DNA from 3 places in the Rhodoferax sp. PAMC 29310 genome. Region 2 is predicted to be linked to each of the others. Evidence: predicted binding sites of a transcription regulator. Region 2 holds the regulator's gene; each other region holds the start of a gene.
What was found. Region 2 encodes FNR, which switches genes on or off when oxygen is low (the NO sensors DNR and NnrR bind a similar motif). Its sites were predicted from a motif close to TTGATNNNNATCAA; they were not measured.
Positions count from the first base shown of each region.

Region 1 (5,634 bases), 1.7 Mb from region 2:
ATTCAGAAACGGAAAGGCCACATCGCGAGCGCCAATTTGCAGCGGCACTACAAAGTTCATCAGGCCGGTGATCAGCGGCATGGCCACGAAAAAGATCATGATCACGCCGTGCACTGTGAACAACTGGTCGTAATGGTGCGGCGGCAAAAAGCCTTCAGAGCCGTTGAAGGCCATGGCCTGCTGCGCCCGCATCATGAGCGCGTCAGTGAACCCGCGCAGTAGCATGATCAAACCCAGCACGCAGTACATGATGCCAATTTTTTTGTGGTCAATGCTGGTGAGCCAGTCACGCCACAGTGTTCCCCATACTTTGAAATACGTCAGTGCTGCCATCAGCCCCAGGCCACCCAGTGCCACCCCAATAAAGGTCGCCAGGATGATGGGGTCGTGGTAGGGCAGGGACTCCCAGGTGAGGCGTCCGAAAATAAACTTCGTGAGATCGAATGTTTCAGTCATGAGATAGATGCTGCAGTTAATTCACGACGGGATAGTCGGTGCTAAGGTCACGTACGCTGCACATGGCGGCAACGTACTTTCTGCCGGGGTCGCTGATTAATGCGGTCGCTGAGGTGCTGGAGGCCAGGTTGTAGGTGCCGGGCTTGCCCATGCCACCGCTGGCGTCAATGGCCATCATGTCTTCCATACACATCTTGTTGGCTTCCACACAGCGGTTGACGATGGCCTTGTACAGACCCGGATCGACCGAGGCGTAGCGCTGTACAGGCTCGCGTTCACTGGGTTTTGCCAGCATCAGGTACTCGGCGCGACTCAACTCTTTGCCGCTGGCTTTGTTGGTGGCCACCCATTTGTCAAAATCAGCTGTTGCCAAGCCATGAAATTTGAAGCGCATGCCGTTGAATCCATGGCCGCTGTAGTTGGCGGAAAAGCCGTCAAACACGCCTGGTTTATTGATCACCGCACTGAGCTTGGTTTGCATGCCAGGCATGGCATAGATTTGACCGGCCAATGCGGGAATGAAAAACGAATTCATGATGGATGACGAGGTGATCTTGAATTGAATCGGACGATCAATCGGTGCCGCCATCTCATTGACCAGTGCGATGCCTTGTTCGGGGTAAATGAACAGCCATTTCCAATCCAGCGCCACCACCTCAACCACCAGCGGTTTGACGTCTTCAGGCACTGGCCGATTGGCGTCAATGCGACCCAAAGGACGGTACGGGTCCAGGGTGTGGGTGCTGATCCAGGTGATGGCACCCAACGCGATGATGATCAGCAGCGGGGCCGCCCAGATCACCAGTTCCAGCTGGGTGGAGTGGTCCCAGTCTGGCCGGTAGTCGGCCTTGGTATTGGCTTTGCGATAGCGCCATGCAAATAGCAAGGTGAGTGCAATGACCGGTACGATGATGAGCAGCATCAATCCCGTGGAAACGAGGATCAGGTTGCGTTGCTGAATGGCGATATCTCCCGATGGATTCATCACCACCCAGTTACAACCTGTGAGTAAGGCCACTGCCGGAATCATCAGCAGCCGAAGCCACTTTAAAGCGTTCTTAGTCGTTAACATGCCACACCAATGAAGTTTTTGTTAGGTTAGGGTGTGGAATTTACGCCTTGCTACTCGGCTTTACCATTGGACGTTTTGTCCTATGTCAATAAATTTTCTTTCATAAGAATCTCTGCACGGTACAAAATGACTGACTTAGACTGAAAAAGGAGCCCGTATGACGCCCACTCTTAGCCCCCCAGACCTCTCTGCGCCCGGCACTGCCCACAACCCCAATGAGGCGGTTGCCGACGAACACACGATTGCACCCAGTGAAATTGCGGTGGGCGTGATCTTGGGGCGTGCCTCAGAGTACTTTGACTTCTTTGTCTACGCCATCGCGTCTGTGCTGGTGTTTCCATCCGTCTTTTTCCCGTTCCTTGATCCGCTTCAGGGCACGTTGTGGGCCTTTGTGATCTTTTCATTTGCCTTTATCGGCCGCCCTTTCGGGACGCTGGTGTTCATGAAAATTGAAAAGCATTACGGGCGTGGCGTGAAGCTGACTGGGGCGCTGTTATTGCTGGGTGTTTCCACGGCAGGCATCGCCTTTCTGCCCGGTACGTCCTCGATCGGTTTCACCGCCATCGTGCTGTTGTCGATATTTCGCTTTTCACAAGGTATTGCGCTGGGGGGGTCTTGGGATGGTCTGCCGTCATTGCTGGCGATGCGAGCGCCAAAGGCGCAGCGCGGCTGGTGGGCCATGATTCCCCAGTTGGGTGCTCCGCTGGGCTTCATGATCGCTGCAGCGCTATTTTGGTATTTGAATTCCCAACTGTCAGACGCTGACTTCTTGGCGTGGGGCTGGCGCTTTCCTTTCTATGTGGCTTTTGCCATCAACGTGGTGGCACTGTTCGCGCGACTGCGTTTGGTGGTGACGTACGAGTATGAAAAATTGCTCAAAGACAACTCCTTGGCCCCCAGCGATGTGGGTGAATTGATCAAGGCCCGAGGCAGCAACCTCTTCATTGGTGCGTTTACATCCTTGGCGACCTACGCCTTGTTCCATCTGGTCACGGTGTTTCCACTGTCATGGATCAAGCTGTATTCCAACCAATCCGTTGACGATGTGCTGATGGTGCAGATCATTGGCGGTGCCATCGCGCTGGTTGGCGTGGTGGCCTCGGGTTGGATTGCCGACCGCTTTGGCCGCCGCAATACGCTGGGTTCGCTGGCAATTCTTATCGCGCTGTTCAGCTTTGTGGCACCCATGCTGCTCAGCAATGATGTGTTTGGCGAGGATCTGTTCATTCTGGTCGGTTTTGCCCTGCTGGGACTGTCCTACGGGCAGGCGGCAGGTGCTGTCACCTCCAACTTCGAACCCAAATTCCGCTACACCGGCGCGGCCTTGACGGCCGACTTGGCTTGGCTGATTGGCGCGGCCTTCGCCCCGCTGGTGGCGTTGGGTTTGTCAGCCCACTTTGGCCTGGGCTTCATGGGCGTGTACCTGTTCTCGGGTGCGGTATGCACGCTGGTCGCCCTGCGCGTGAACAAAGCGCGTGAGCTGCGTGGCTAGCCTGTATCGTCATCACGTGCGACGCGCATGAGGCAGTCGCTGAGTGGCTTAGTGGCTGAGTGGCTGGGCGACTGCATCTGCGTTGAGCTCGCCCCGCACTCACCGATTAACTTGGAGTAGGCTGCCTCTTGGGCGATGGAGTTACTTGGTTTCCTCGGTGCCGTGGCCCTTTGCCTAGCTGTCGCGTCCCGTGAGATCATGTTCCCGTCCGCAGCTGGCCCTTATTCAAAGCTCGCCAGTTGATGCGGGGCGTGATTGCGTCCTTACAAGGAGAGAAGACGTCATGAGTCAAGTCCATCCCTGCGCCCGAACCACCCCTCGCACACGCGCTGAGATAAGGACCTCGCCCGCTGGTGCCAGTGCGCTGGCCGACCGATACAACATCACGCCCGCCACCGCTCGCAAGTGGAAAGAGCGCGAAGATTCAGAGGATCGCTCCCACCGCCCGCGTACGTTGAAGACGACGCTCAGTCCAGCGCAGGAGCAACTTGTTGTCGAGCTTCGGCGCACAGTTCTACTGCCCCTGGACGACCTGCTGGCGATCACCCGCGAGTTCATCAATGCCGCTGTTTCACGCTCAGGCTTGGACCGTTGTTTGCGCCGCCATGGCGTCTCCGATCTGAAAGGCCTGCTGCCACAAGTTGAGGGGGAGCCTGCGCCACTGAAAACCTTCAAGGACTACGAGCCTGGATTCATACACATTGACATCAAGTACCTGCCGCAGATGCCTGATGAGACGAAGAGGCGCTACCTCTTTGTGGCCATTGATCGAGCGACACGGTGGGTCTATTTCCACATTTACAACGACCAGACTGACGTCAGCAGTACCGATTTTTTGTGCCGGTTGAGAAAAGTCTCGCCCATGAGAATTCAAAAGATTCTGACTGACAACGGAAGTCAATTTACCGACCGTTTTACAGCCAAGAGCAAACAAGCCACGGGCAAGCATACGTTCGACATCAGCTGTGCCGAGATGGGTATCGTGCATCGCCTGTCGCCCCCACGCCATCCGCAAACCAATGGCATGGTGGAGCGCTTCAATGGGCGCATCAGCGACTTGGTTAAGCAAACACGTTTCGCATCAGCGGCTGAGCTGGAGGCGACTCTGACGCTTTATTTAAAGACCTACAACCACCATATCCCGCAGCGGGCTTTGAAGCACCAAACACCTATTCAAGCTTTGCAGAAATGGCGCGCAGGAAAACCTGATTTGTTTGTCAAGCGAGTTTATGAACAGGCGGGACTTGACACCTAGCCGCTTGGCTGGCCAAGGTGATTAAAGCGGAACGGGCGCGGGCAAGACAGCCGGACTGAAAGCAAGCACCACCCACTTTCGCGCTAGAGCGCCTGCCTGGGCGCACAAGATGTCTTGCAGTCCCAAGCCTAGGCCGACCACCGCCCTGAACACATGCAGTGCTGGAGTCCGGCCTTGAATGCTATGCAATTAATAGCTTCTTGCGCAGTTAGTACGGGTGCTGGAGGCCTAAAAGGTATAAAAAATTCCTCAAGAAGCAAAGCTACCCTAAGCCCCCTAAGCCCCCAACCCATGCCCAGCGAGTCCGTTTTGCACCCCACCTGGCTGCTGCCAATCCCCTCAAACTCGCCCTGCGAGAGCAGCAACCGCTCTACCACGGCTCCCTGACTCGGGTGGCTGGCCCGCACCGCGTCGAATCAGGCTGGTGGGGCCAAGGCGAATGGGCCTTGCGCGATTACTTTCTGGCCCGCAGCGAACACATGGGCCTGCTCTGGATCTACCGCGAACGCCTGCCCTGCCCTGCCCGGCGAGGGCGAGGGCGAGGGCGAGGGCGAGGGCGAGGGCGCCGAGGCAAGCGCGGCGCCGGAGTTTGCAGGGGGTGTTTGCGTGACAGGGGGCGGTTGCGACGTCGTTCTGGCTGGCGACAATTCGCCGTAGGGTGGCAGCCTGATCCTTCGCAGGACCAGGGGCGCACACCGCGACGTATGCTGCATAGCGCAGGTCGAATAGAGACAGGGCAGGGACATAATTAGAGGTAAGAAACGGGGGGTGGATTCAACGCCCCAATCTCCAAAACAGAGGGTGTCCCGAATTTTGTGTAAACGGCGGTTAAGTTAGACGCGCGGCATGCGCTCGTCAAACTGAATGGTAAAGCGGTTCAGAGCAGCCTTCCAATCCCGAATCGGCATCGTCCATTTCTGGCTGATGTTGTTCAGTGCCAGATAGAACAGCTTGAACACTGCGTCCTCAGTTGGGAACGAGCCGCGGGTCTTGGTTATTTTGCGCAGGCTCATGTTCACGGACTCAATGGCGTTGGTCGTGTAAATCACTTTTCGGATGTCTGGCGGGTATTCAAAGAACGGTATCAAGTGTGTCCAGTTGCGCCGCCAGGAGCGCCCAATCGGAGCGAAGGAATCGTCCCATTTGACCTCGAATGCCGTGAGTTGTCGCTCAGCTTCGGATTCAGTGGGCGCAGCGTAAATCAGCCGCAAATCCGCGGCGACTTCCTTGCGCTGTTTCCACCCCACGAAGTTCAGGCTGTGACGCACCATGTGAACAATGCAAAGCTGCACCGTCGCCTTGGGGAAGACTGCCTCAATGGCGTCAGGGAAACCTTTGAGCCCATCTACGCAGGCGATA
Region 1 is NZ_CP072852.1:4,262,270-4,267,903, forward strand. Features, by position in the region: gene cyoB (cytochrome o ubiquinol oxidase subunit I) at 1-456, opposite strand, end outside; gene cyoA (ubiquinol oxidase subunit II) at 473-1,528, opposite strand; gene J8G15_RS19765 (MFS transporter) at 1,686-3,020, shown strand; gene J8G15_RS19770 (IS481 family transposase) at 3,304-4,275, shown strand; gene J8G15_RS19775 (IS256 family transposase) at 5,109-5,634, opposite strand, start outside.
Region 1: cyoA (ubiquinol oxidase subunit II) is a predicted target of FNR. The motif match lies at 1,604-1,617, and genes of this name have one in related genera.

Region 2 (5,634 bases):
CAACGGCCATTCCCGCGCCCCGCCCCGTGTCCGGCAAGATCAATACCAACTCTTCACCCCCATAGCGGGCGACTTGATCGTAGGGTCGCGCCTGCGCCAACAGCACGGAGGCCACTTGCTGCAGGGCCTGATCGCCCGCAATGTGGCCAAATTGATCGTTGAATTCCTTGAAGCGATCAACATCAACAAAAATCAGCGCCATGGGCGCACCTGTGCGTTCGGTGCGCGCAAGCTCTTCGCACAGCGCATCGTCAAAAGCACGTCGATTATTCAAACCAGTCAAAGGGTCCAGCATTGCCTGCTGGCGAAGCAATTCATTCACGGACTCTAATTGTTTTTGGTATCCCTCCAACTGGAGTTGCCGCAACTGCTGCGTAACGGCCATAGATCGCAATTTGGCCTCGGTGTGCCGCAACTCCAGCAAGGAAACCACTTGCCGGGACAGAGCAAGCAATGCGGCTTTGGAACGCGAATCCAGTGCTCTGGGAACCCGGTCAATGACACACACTGTGCCCAGCTTGACGCCAGAGGGGGTCACCAAAGGTGCACCGGCATAGAACCGAATGCCGGGCTCCCCGATTACAAAGGCGTGATTGGCAAAGCGAGGGTCGTTTGCCATATCCCTTACCTCCATGACTTCCATTTCGCTGGCAATTGCATGCGAGCAAAAAGCATCTTGAATCGGTATTTGTGACACTTTCAACCCCACCCGGGCCTTGACCCACTGACGCTCTGTATCCAGCAAGGACACCATCGCAATGGGAACGTCACAAATCGCAGCGGCCAGTTTGACGACGTCGTCATAGGCTTGCTCTGCCGGTGTGTCCATGATCTGGTAAACGTCCAAAGCTTTCATCCTTGTCGCTTCGTCAGGAGACACAGGTGACGTCATAGGTGGATCCTCCGCATTATTTCTTTATCATCATACCGGTTTGCCTACTTTACGGGGTGACACACCACGGCGCGGCATCATGCGCATACGCCATCCAAAGCGCCCAGGCTGCGCTTGCGGCCAAGGCAAATCCAGCAACTCTGACCCCCCAATCACCCGTGCTTCCCCCGCCCAATCGCAACCAAAGCCAAGGCCCCGCCAACAAGGACACACCGGACCCAAGCGCAAACAAGGCCATCACCATGGCGCCATCCACGGCTTGACCACTAAGCGAAGCAACCAACAATGCCGAGTACAACAGGCCACAGGGCAGAAACGTCCACAAAGCACCAATGACCAGCGGCGCACCTCGCCCACGCCCTTGAGCCAGGGAGCGAGCCCCCGCCCAAATTTTGCGCCCAGTTGCCTCCAGCCAGATGGGTTGCCGGGCTTTCCACATCAGCAACAAACCTAGTACCAAGGTGGCGACGTGAAACAGTGTCCATACGGGTCGAAGTGCGGTCGACTGAACCGTCAGCCAGCCTAGCCCTTGCATGGAAGCAGCCGCCAGCGCGCCCAGTGCGGAATAGCCCACCAATCGCCCCAATTGAAATCCAAGCAAAGCAGAGTTTTTATAAGGGCCGGCTGCTTGACCAATGCCAGCGCAGGCCGCGCCACACATGGCAATGCAGTGCGGCCCACCGGCCAGTCCCATTAATAGTGCGGTTACCGCGAGAGAAGTCTGCATCACGCAATGCTAGATGACTTTTGAAAACTGGGCGCGTGTGCGGTCAGTCTGTAGATACCGGTCAAAGACCGTGGCCATGGCCCGGACAAAATGCAGGCCGGGCTCAGACACATGGATGCCAGCATCATCTACTGTGGCCAGCCCCTGATCCGTGAAAGGCGCCAGTGACTACAATTCGGAGGCAAAGTAATGGCGGAAATCGATGAGATAGGCCAATTCAACAGACTCAAACGAGACATCCCCCTGACACATTAGTGACATGATGATGGCGCGCCGAATCAGGTCATCACGGCTCAGGGCGACACCACTAACAACCGGAAAAAGATCCTGATCCAGGCGGTCAGAATATGACTCCATGGTTTTCGCGTTTTGGCTGTAACTGGGACCAACTCGCCCAATGACAGATACACCCAACTCGATCAAATCGCAGTCAGGCTGGGTGCTGAAGCCCTGAAAATTGCGATGCAGACGACCCTGTCGTTTGGCAATGGCCAACACATCGGTGGGCAAGGCGAAATGAGCCAGGCCAATGAACACATAACCAGCAGCTCGCAACGCCGCAATTGAGTTGGAATGCATGACCAGATTGGCCGCGTCGCTAGGAAGCGCAGCGGTGCTGATATGGCGCTGCGGTTTGAAGTGCGCCGGCCGGTGGGCGTAGGCATAGAGTGCGATGCGGTCGGGCCGCCACTCGATGACTTGTGACAGCGTACGCTCGAACGATTCCGAACTTTGTTGGGGCAGGCCATAAATCAGGTCCACGTTGATCGAATCAAAACCGCGCTGGCGGGCATCCTGAAACAGTTAGACCACTTGCTCAACAGGTTGAATCCGGTGTATCGCCATTTGAACTGCCGGGTCAATATCCTGAACGCCAATACTCAAGCGTTTAAAACCCAGCAGCATCAGTGCGTCCAGTCGATCGGAATCCAGGGTGCGCGGATCGATTTCGATGACGTACTCACCGGCCGGAAGCATTTTGAAATTTCGCCGCAACATGCTCATCAAATCGCCCAGCTGGGCATCGGTCAAAAAGGTAGGTGTGCCGCCTCCCACATACAGTTGACTCACCGACTGCCCCGCGCCCAACTCGGCCGTGTGAAGCTCTACCTCGCGACTCAAGTAGTTCAAATACGTGTCCGCATGTCCATGCTCACTTGTAACGACTTTGTTGCAGGAGCAGAAGTAGCACAGCGTTTCACAAAACGGAATATGCACATAAAGGGACATCGGCCGTGCGGCCACCGTCGGCCCAGAGCGGCGTTGGGCCAGCGCCTGCTTGTACTCAAGCTCGGCAAAGGCCTCGACAAATCGATCAGCGGTAGGAAAGGAGGTGTAGCGGGGACCAGAAGCATTCAACCGATTGAGCACGTCATTTAAATCAGGGGGGGCCGCATCGGCATTCATAGGCAATCCTTGGCAAGGCTGGAAATATGCCTTCAACCCCACATCAAAACCTTGACTCAGATCAACCTCGAATGAAATAGGACCTGCCAATTGATTTGACCTACATCAGGAAGTGCGGGGTCAGACGTCAATTGGTGCCAGAATGGTCTGCATGAACCCCATCACCTTAAAAGTCGCATGCTCCAGTTGCAATCTGAAGGAGCTGTGTATGCCACTTGGATTGACGCCGGACGAATTGGACCGTGTCGACGAAGTGGTGGCGGCGCGACGCAAAGTCAAGCGAGGTACAACGCTGTTTCGAACCGGTGAGAGGTTCACCAGTCTGTACGCCATTCGCACTGGTTTTTTCAAAACCAGCGTCGTCTCTGAAGATGGCAAGGACCAAGTGACCGGGTTTCAGATGGCTGGAGAAATCATTGGGCTGGATGGCATCGTGAATGACCAACACACTTGTGACGCTGTTGCCTTGGAAGATGCCGAGGTATGCGTCATGCCTTTTAATCGCGTTGAAGAAATCTCGCGGGAAGTGATTTCATTACAGCGCCATGTGCACAAAATCATGAGCCGCGAAATTGTGCGTGAGCACGGCGTGATGTTGCTGCTGGGCAGCATGCGCGCAGAAGAGAGACTGGCCGCGTTTTTGCTGAATCTGGTTCAACGATTAAACGCCCGTGGGTTTTCAAAAACCGAATTGGTCCTGCGCATGACGCGCGAGGAAATTGGAAGTTACCTGGGCTTGAAACTGGAAACCGTGAGCCGCACGTTTTCGAAGTTTGTGGAAGACGGCATTGTGGAAGTCAAACAGCGCCACATTCGTATTGTGGATGCCGAGATGTTGAAAGACATCGTCAACCCCAAAGCCTGCAATTGATCACACAGACCCATTAAAGAAAGCCGGATCATCCGGCTTTTTTTGTGGGCGCCCCGCGGTCTGTAGTTCGCAGGGAGCCCAACTTTGAGCCCGCAGTTACTTGGGCATGATCACGCTGTCAATCACGTGGATCACGCCATTGTCAGCCACGATGTCTGTCGCAGTGACCTTGGCGCCATCCACCATGACACCTCCCATAGTTTTGACAGTGATCTCAGAACCCTGAACAGTTTTGACTTTGCCGGCTTTGACATCGGCAGCCATCACTTTGCCGGGCACCACGTGGTAGGTCAATACCGAAGTCAGCTTGGCTTTGTCTTTCAACAGCGCATCAAGATCAGCTTTCGGAATTTTGGCGAAGGCCGCATCAGTCGGGGCAAACACGGTGAACGGGCCTGGGCCTTTCAACGTGTCAATCAAACCGGCAGCGGTCAACGCCGTGGCCAGGGTTTTGAAAGTCCCAGCAGAAACAGCGGTGTCAACAATGTCCTTCGCTTGAACAGAAAAAGCGACGCCAAAAGCCAACGCGGTTGCAAGAATGGTTTTTTTCATGGAGCTCTCCTAAAAATGAATGTCAGGTATGACGCGTCAAAGATGTGACGTGGCCGAATAATACAACCAATAAGTATCCATAATTTCTTTATGGTTTAAATTATTACTAATTGGTATCTTTATGAGTTGAAAAGAACCATTGGCTGAACTAACCTCAGAAATGCCTCGCTTCAAGAGCGTATTGCCCATCTACCGGCTTGAACATTGTTCAGCGACGACGCACCACTCGCAACAAGGTTTGACAAAAACTATACGGTTGGTTACGGCAACCTCTTCCTTGTCAAGCCTTGGAAATTGGGTCGTCCATCGCAGCAACAATGTCACTTGACACTGGAGTGACTAAAGGGTTCCCAATAGAGTCAATTTAAGGAGAACCATGTCTGCTCACTGCTGCGAACACGAAACACCCACCGCATCGTCCTTCGAAAACATGGATCGGTACCGGCGAATCCTGTGGATTGCCTTGATCATCAACGCCTTCATGTTTTTGGTGGAGATCTTGGCGGGTTACACCTCGGGTTCGCTGTCGCTATTTGCTGATGCGATTGACTTCGCCGGCGACGCTGCCAACTACGCCGTGTCTCTTGCAGTCTTGTCGGCGGCCTTGGTTTGGCGCGCCCGCGCCGCAATGGTGAAGGCGCTCAGCATGATCGCCTTTGGACTGTTCATTCTGACGCGGGCGGCGTGGGCCGCCCTGAACGGCGCCGTGCCAGACGCGCCGACCATGGGAGCGATCGGTTTGGTAGCACTGGTAGCCAATGTGGCCGTTGCCTGGATGCTGTACGCGTTTCGTGAGGGTGACGCCAACATGCGCAGCGTCTGGCTGTGCTCACGCAACGACGCCATTGGCAACCTAGCGGTAATGGCCGCCGCCGTGGGTGTATTTGGCACCGGGCAAGCATGGCCTGACGCGGTGGTGGCTGCGATCATATCCGGTCTGGCCTTGCATGGCGGCTGGCAGGTGCTGCGCCAGGCCCGCACCGAACTGGCGGCTGGCCCAGCCAATCATGAGCACGGTGACGCGGGCTGAAATAGCTACTTATTTGATAGCTGCCTTCGCTTACTCCATATGCCTATAGTGCCATTTCTCATCACAATATAATACTGGCATGAATGCCCCAGACGCACCACTTTTTTATACAGCGATCACCGAACCCGACCAGCAACAATTTGACGCATGGACCG
Region 2 is NZ_CP072852.1:1,388,860-1,394,493, forward strand. Features, by position in the region: gene J8G15_RS06315 (sensor domain-containing diguanylate cyclase) at 1-892, opposite strand, end outside; gene J8G15_RS06320 (sulfite exporter TauE/SafE family protein) at 942-1,619, opposite strand; partial or broken gene hemN (oxygen-independent coproporphyrinogen III oxidase) at 1,629-3,026, opposite strand; gene fnr (fumarate/nitrate reduction transcriptional regulator Fnr) at 3,178-3,897, shown strand; gene J8G15_RS06335 (fasciclin domain-containing protein) at 3,994-4,449, opposite strand; gene J8G15_RS06340 (cation diffusion facilitator family transporter) at 4,826-5,479, shown strand; gene J8G15_RS06345 (2Fe-2S iron-sulfur cluster binding domain-containing protein) at 5,559-5,634, shown strand, end outside.

Region 3 (5,634 bases), 1.6 Mb from region 2:
CGCATTGGCTCGTTTGGACCCACCTCCACCATGCACCTGTTGCCGCCGTGCCTGGCGGCCTTCAAGCAAAGCCACCCCGCCGTGCAGGTACGTATTGAAGAAGAGAGCGACGAGGTCATTGACCAGTGGTTGCTGCAAAAACGGGTCGAAATTGGCTATGTCATCGTGCCCGATGAGCGCTTTGAGGTGTTGCCTCTGGTTCAGGACGAGTTTGTGGTCATCTTGCCGGTCGGCCACCCGCTGGCCGCCTTGCCGGCACTGCCCATTAACGCCATCGACGGGCTGGACTTTGTGTTGTCTGAGGCGGGCGGTGGCCCGGTCATCCTGCCGCTTCTGCAGCGCCATGACGCGCGCCCGAACGTGCTGTACCACTTCACCCAAATTGTCTCGATTCTGGAATTTGTGCGTCGCGGACTGGCTGTCTCCGTGGCAGCTCGTTTGGCCCTGCCTGACGAGCATGAGGGCGTCGTCTACCGGTCCCTGTCGCCCACCCAGCCGCGCACCGTGGGGCTGGCCTGCCTGGAGGTGGGCAAGCTGTCACCCTTGGCGCGGGCGTTTTGGGACGTGGCCAAGGCACAGGCCAAAATGCCCGGGACAAAAAAATCCGGACGCCTGGATTTCCCCTGACGTCCGGATTTTGAGGTTCACCGAGCGGGTTTAAGCGCGCTTGGTGGCGGCCAATGGCACGCGGGGAGTCGGTTGCTCCTTGGCGCCAGTCAACAAGCGCAAGGCAAACAGGGCCAGGAAGACGCAACCCATGGCAAACACCACGTCACCGGGCACCCGCATCCACACCAGCGTTTCCATGAAGTGCGAATGAATCACCTCAGGTGAGCGGGCAAACCACATGCCTTTGGTGATGCTGGCCCAGGCTTGGTAGATACCGGCTGGCACCAATGAGAAGAACACCATCATGGCCAGGCCAATGTTGAGTGACCAGAACATCGGTTGCAGGAGCTTGTCAGACCAGGCGGACCGGTCAGACAGGCCACGCACGCAGAACAACAAGAGGCCAATGCCCAGCATGCCGTACACGCCAAACAGCGCCGCGTGGCCGTGTGCCGCCGTCATGTTCAGACCCTGCATGTAGTACAGCGCAATCGGGGTGTTGATGGTGAAGCCCAGCAAGCCTGCGCCCACCACGTTCCAGAAACCCACGGCAATGAAACACAGAATGGGCCATTTGTAGCTCTGAACCCAGGGCGCCGCCTTGGAGCGCTGGTAGTTGCGAAACGCCTCCACACCAATCAATGCCAGAGGCACCACTTCAAGTGCGGAGAACATGGCGCCAATCGCGATCACAAAAGTGGGGGTGCCGGTGAAATACAGGTGGTGCAAGGTGCCCAGAATGCCGCCGAATAAAAACACAATGGTCTCCAGCACGATGGCGCTGTTGGCCGTGGCCGCGCGGATCAGGCCCAGGCGGGTGAACAGCAGCGCAATGACTGCCGTGGCAAACACCTCAAAGAAGCCTTCCACCCAGAGGTGCACCAACCACCAGCGCCAGTACTCGATCATGGCGTAGTGCGTCTTTTGGCCCCAGACCAGTGAGCTGGCGTAGAAGCCGCCAATACACAGGGCCGCCAGAAACACCATGGTGATCAGGCCGCGACTCTCTGACGGTCTTTTCAGGGCAGGCATCAAGGCCCGGCCCAACAGCGTGACCCAGAACAACAAGCCCACAAACAGCAGCACTTGCCAGACCCGGCCCATGCTGGTGAATTCAAGGCCTTGGTTGCCAATCCAGAAGCTGTAGTCGTTGCCCAGGTGTTGCAAGGTGCCCAGCCAACCGGTGGCGGTGGAGCCAACCACGATGAACAACAAGGCGTAGAACAAAAGGTTCACGCCCAGCTTTTGGTACTTGGGCTCATGGCCCGAGATGGCGGGTGCAATGTACAAGCCCGTGGCCAGCCACGCGGTGGCAATCCACAACACGGCAAACTGGGTGTGAATGGTGCGGCTCACCGTGAACGGCAAAATTTGCGCCAGCGGGAAGCCAAAGAAACTCTGGCCTTCGACCGCGTAGTGGGCGGTGACCACGCGCATGCCCACCTGGGCCAGGATCAAGCCAATCACCACAAAAAAGTACTTTTGGGTGGCCCGCATCGAGGGCGTGGGCTTCAGGTCAAACAGCGGGTCGTTCTTGGGCGGCGCGGGGTCGCCCTCTTCTTTGGCAGTGGAGTGCACAAAAATCATGCCCGCAATGGCGGCAATCATGAAGATGATGCTGGCAATCGACCACATGCCGGCGCCCACCGTGGGGGTGTTGCCCACCAGCGGCTCATGCGGCCAGTTGCTGGTGTAGCTCAGGTCCGTCTCACCAGGACGATCGGTGGTCGCAGACCAAGACGACCAGAAAATAAATGCGGGCAAAGACTGCAGGTCCGCCGGGTCGGGCAGGGTGCCGGCGCTCATGGCGTATTGCTCGCGCAGGGCGTCCATGCCGGGGTCGGTGCCAAACAACTTCACATAGTGGTCCACCACGCTGGCCACCGCTTCAGCCCGGTCGGGTGACAGCGTGATGGTGTTCGTGGCGGCGTCATAGCTGTTGTGGCGCATCTCGGCTTTGAGGCGGCCGTTCAGCTCGGCTTGCTGGCCGACGCTCAAAGTCTCAAAGGCCTGGCCGTGATCGCGCTCGGCCCAAATGGCACGCAGCGCCAGGGCTTCGCGGTGCAACCAGTCGGCCGACCAATCGGGTGCCACATAGCTGCCGTGGCCCCAGACCGAGCCCAGCTGCTGGCCGCCAGCGGACAACCAGGACTCTTGCCCGTGCTGCACCTGACCCTCGAAGAAGAGGACTTTGCCCTCGGTACTGATGACTTGTTTGGGAATGGGCGGCGCTTTGAGATAAATCTCTGAGCCGACCCAACCCAGGACTGCAAATGACAGCACACAGATAGTGGCGAGCCAGGTCCAGAGTTTGCGCGTGGCGTGCATGGTGGATGACCTTTCAGAGGAGTTGAAACGAATCGCAGGTCACACCGGAAACGGCCTTGAACTGCAATAGATGCATCTAAATACTTCTTACATTAAAGAGGCAAATAAAATACATCTTTATTTGAATTTAATCGTATTTCGATCTGGATTCACCCGCCACGCAACACGTGATCGTCCAGCGCGTTTCACTTGACTTGAGTCAAGGTGGGCGCGGTTTATCTGTTTGAAAATAACACCCACACAAGGCTGGGCGCGAGGCGTTGCCTTCAGCCCCTTCCAACAAGCTCTGACACAGGCACCCATCCCATGCAACAGCTCCCCGACATCGAGTTTTCTGAAGCGTTAATCCGCCGTTACGACAAGCTGAGTCCTCGCTACACCTCTTACCCCACCGCCGACCGTTTTCACGGCGAGTTCACCGAGGCCGACTACTTCAATTACCTGGAGCAGCGCACCGCGGACGCCAACAAAAATCCGCCGCTCTCGATCTACATCCACGTGCCGTTTTGCGAGTCGCTGTGCTACTTTTGCGCCTGCAACAAAATCATCACCCAAGACCACAGCCGCACCACCGAGTACCTGCGCTACCTGGCCAAAGAAATTGAGCTGGTGGCCGCCCGCATTGGGCCGGACCGGCGCACCGCGCAGCTACACTTTGGCGGCGGTACCCCCACGTTTTTGACCCCGGACGAGCTGCGCCAGCTCATGGCCTTGCTGCGCACTCACTTCAATTTCTTGCCGGATGCCGAGTTGGGCATCGAGATTGACCCCCGCACCGTCAGCGACGGCACCATGGCCATGCTCGGTGAGTTGGGCTTTAACCGAACCAGCTTTGGCGTGCAAGACTTTGACGCCGCCGTGCAGCAATCGGTCAACCGCATTCAGCCTTACGAGATGGTCGAAGAAGCCGTCACCGCCAGCCGCCAGGCCGGGTTTGAGTCCATCAACGCTGACCTGATTTACGGCCTGCCCAAACAGTCGCTGGAAAGTTTCAACCGCACGCTAGACCGCGTGATTGAGCTCTCGCCCGAGCGCATTGCGCTGTACAACTACGCCCATCTGCCCAGCCGCTTCAAAGCCCAGCGCCTCATCATCGAAGCCGATTTGCCCAGCGCCGAGCTGCGCCTGCAAATCTTTTTGATGTCCGTGCGCCGCCTGCTGGAGGCCGGCTACATCTACATCGGGCTGGACCATTTCTCCAAACCCGAAGACGAGCTCAACAAAGCCCGGCTGGACAAAACCTTGCACCGCAACTTTCAGGGCTACACCACGCGGGCTGACTGTGATTTGATCGGTTTTGGCGTCTCCGCCATAGGCAAAGTGGGCCACTCTTACAGCCAGTCGGTGCGCACCGTCAAAGCCTATTACGAGCACCTGGACGCGGGCCGCCTGCCCGTGGAAAAAGGCTTTGCCCTGACCGCTGACGACGTGTTGCGCCGCCAAGTCATCATGGAATTGATGTGCAGCGGCCCGGTCGACTTTGCCGCCGTCAACGTCGCCCACGGCATTGACTTTGTGAGCTACTTTGCCGACGAGCTGAGCCAGCTGAAAACCTACGAAGACGCCGGCCTGATCACCGTGGACGCCCACAGCATCCACGTCACGCCGAAGGGCCGCATGTTTGTGCGGGCGGTGGGCATGGTGTTTGACAAACACTTGGCGCAGTCGACAGCCAAGTTCTCGAAGCTGATTTGAGGTTTTCTCTGGCTGGCATTGCCTGGAAATACTGCTTCTATATTGATAGCGACTTGCGCTTTTTCTGCGTGCGCTAGCGGGCTAAAACCTATGTAATTGTTTGGGGCTTGTGAGTGAGCGTACGGCTTGCCACGGCCTTGTTCATTCCCCGCTATCCCCCAACCTCTTTCACCCCCGCCGGGGCGGAAAGGGGAGCCGAACTCCCGTATTTGGCCGACGCTTTTGCGTGACCGATCTCAATGGGGGAGAGCAACTTTACAAGTAACCGGGGCCCGGGGCTGGGCGTCGTGGGGCATGGCGAGCAATGGCACAGGCTGCACGATGAAGTTTGAGGTGCACGCCTTTGAGCGACTGCAATGAAGGCGGAAGCGGTCAGTCGGGGGCGTGGTCCAGTTTTGGGGAAAACGGGCTCCATGGTGTCATGGGCGAGCCCCTTCGGAAGTTCCCTAGGAGTCTGGGCGGCAGAAGGCTTTAAACGAGGGCGAATTGGTTCATAGGCCGCTCAATGCGGTCTGGCCGATGGTGAACATGTTCGTCAACGCCATCGTCTTTATCGGCCAAGCCCGGTTCAAGCAGGCTCAGGATCGCCCCGTTTGTGGTTTTGGTGCGCTTTCTCACTCAACTCGCCTGCATCGCCCCCATTCGGCGAAGATTGAGCGCCAGACAAACGAGCTTGAACTCGGCTTTCACCTTTTCTAACCCCCGCATGCTGAACTGGCGAAACCCCAGAACGTTTTTAATCCAGCCGTTGGGCGGCTCTGCAATCCACTTGCGCTTGCGGTAGTCAAGCTTGCCTTGTTCGGTGTCGAACTTGGCCGCCATCGCTACCGAGTGCGGGTAGCGCTTGGCATCGCGGGGCTTGGCCAATACTTTGCCCTCGCGCCCCAACGCGATCACCAATTCGGTCTGTGGCTGCGTTTTTGCCAACTCTGCCATCACCGCCTCACTGCGGTAGCCCGCATCGGCCAGCACCTGCTGCGCTTGTACTCCCGTGTGCGTCTT
Region 3 is NZ_CP072852.1:3,011,545-3,017,178, reverse strand. Features, by position in the region: gene J8G15_RS14020 (LysR family transcriptional regulator) at 1-627, shown strand, start outside; gene J8G15_RS14015 (nitric-oxide reductase large subunit) at 658-2,937, opposite strand; gene hemN (oxygen-independent coproporphyrinogen III oxidase) at 3,244-4,632, shown strand; gene J8G15_RS14005 (IS1182 family transposase) at 5,251-5,634, opposite strand, start outside.
Region 3: hemN (oxygen-independent coproporphyrinogen III oxidase) is a predicted target of FNR. The motif match lies at 3,127-3,140, and genes of this name have one in related genera.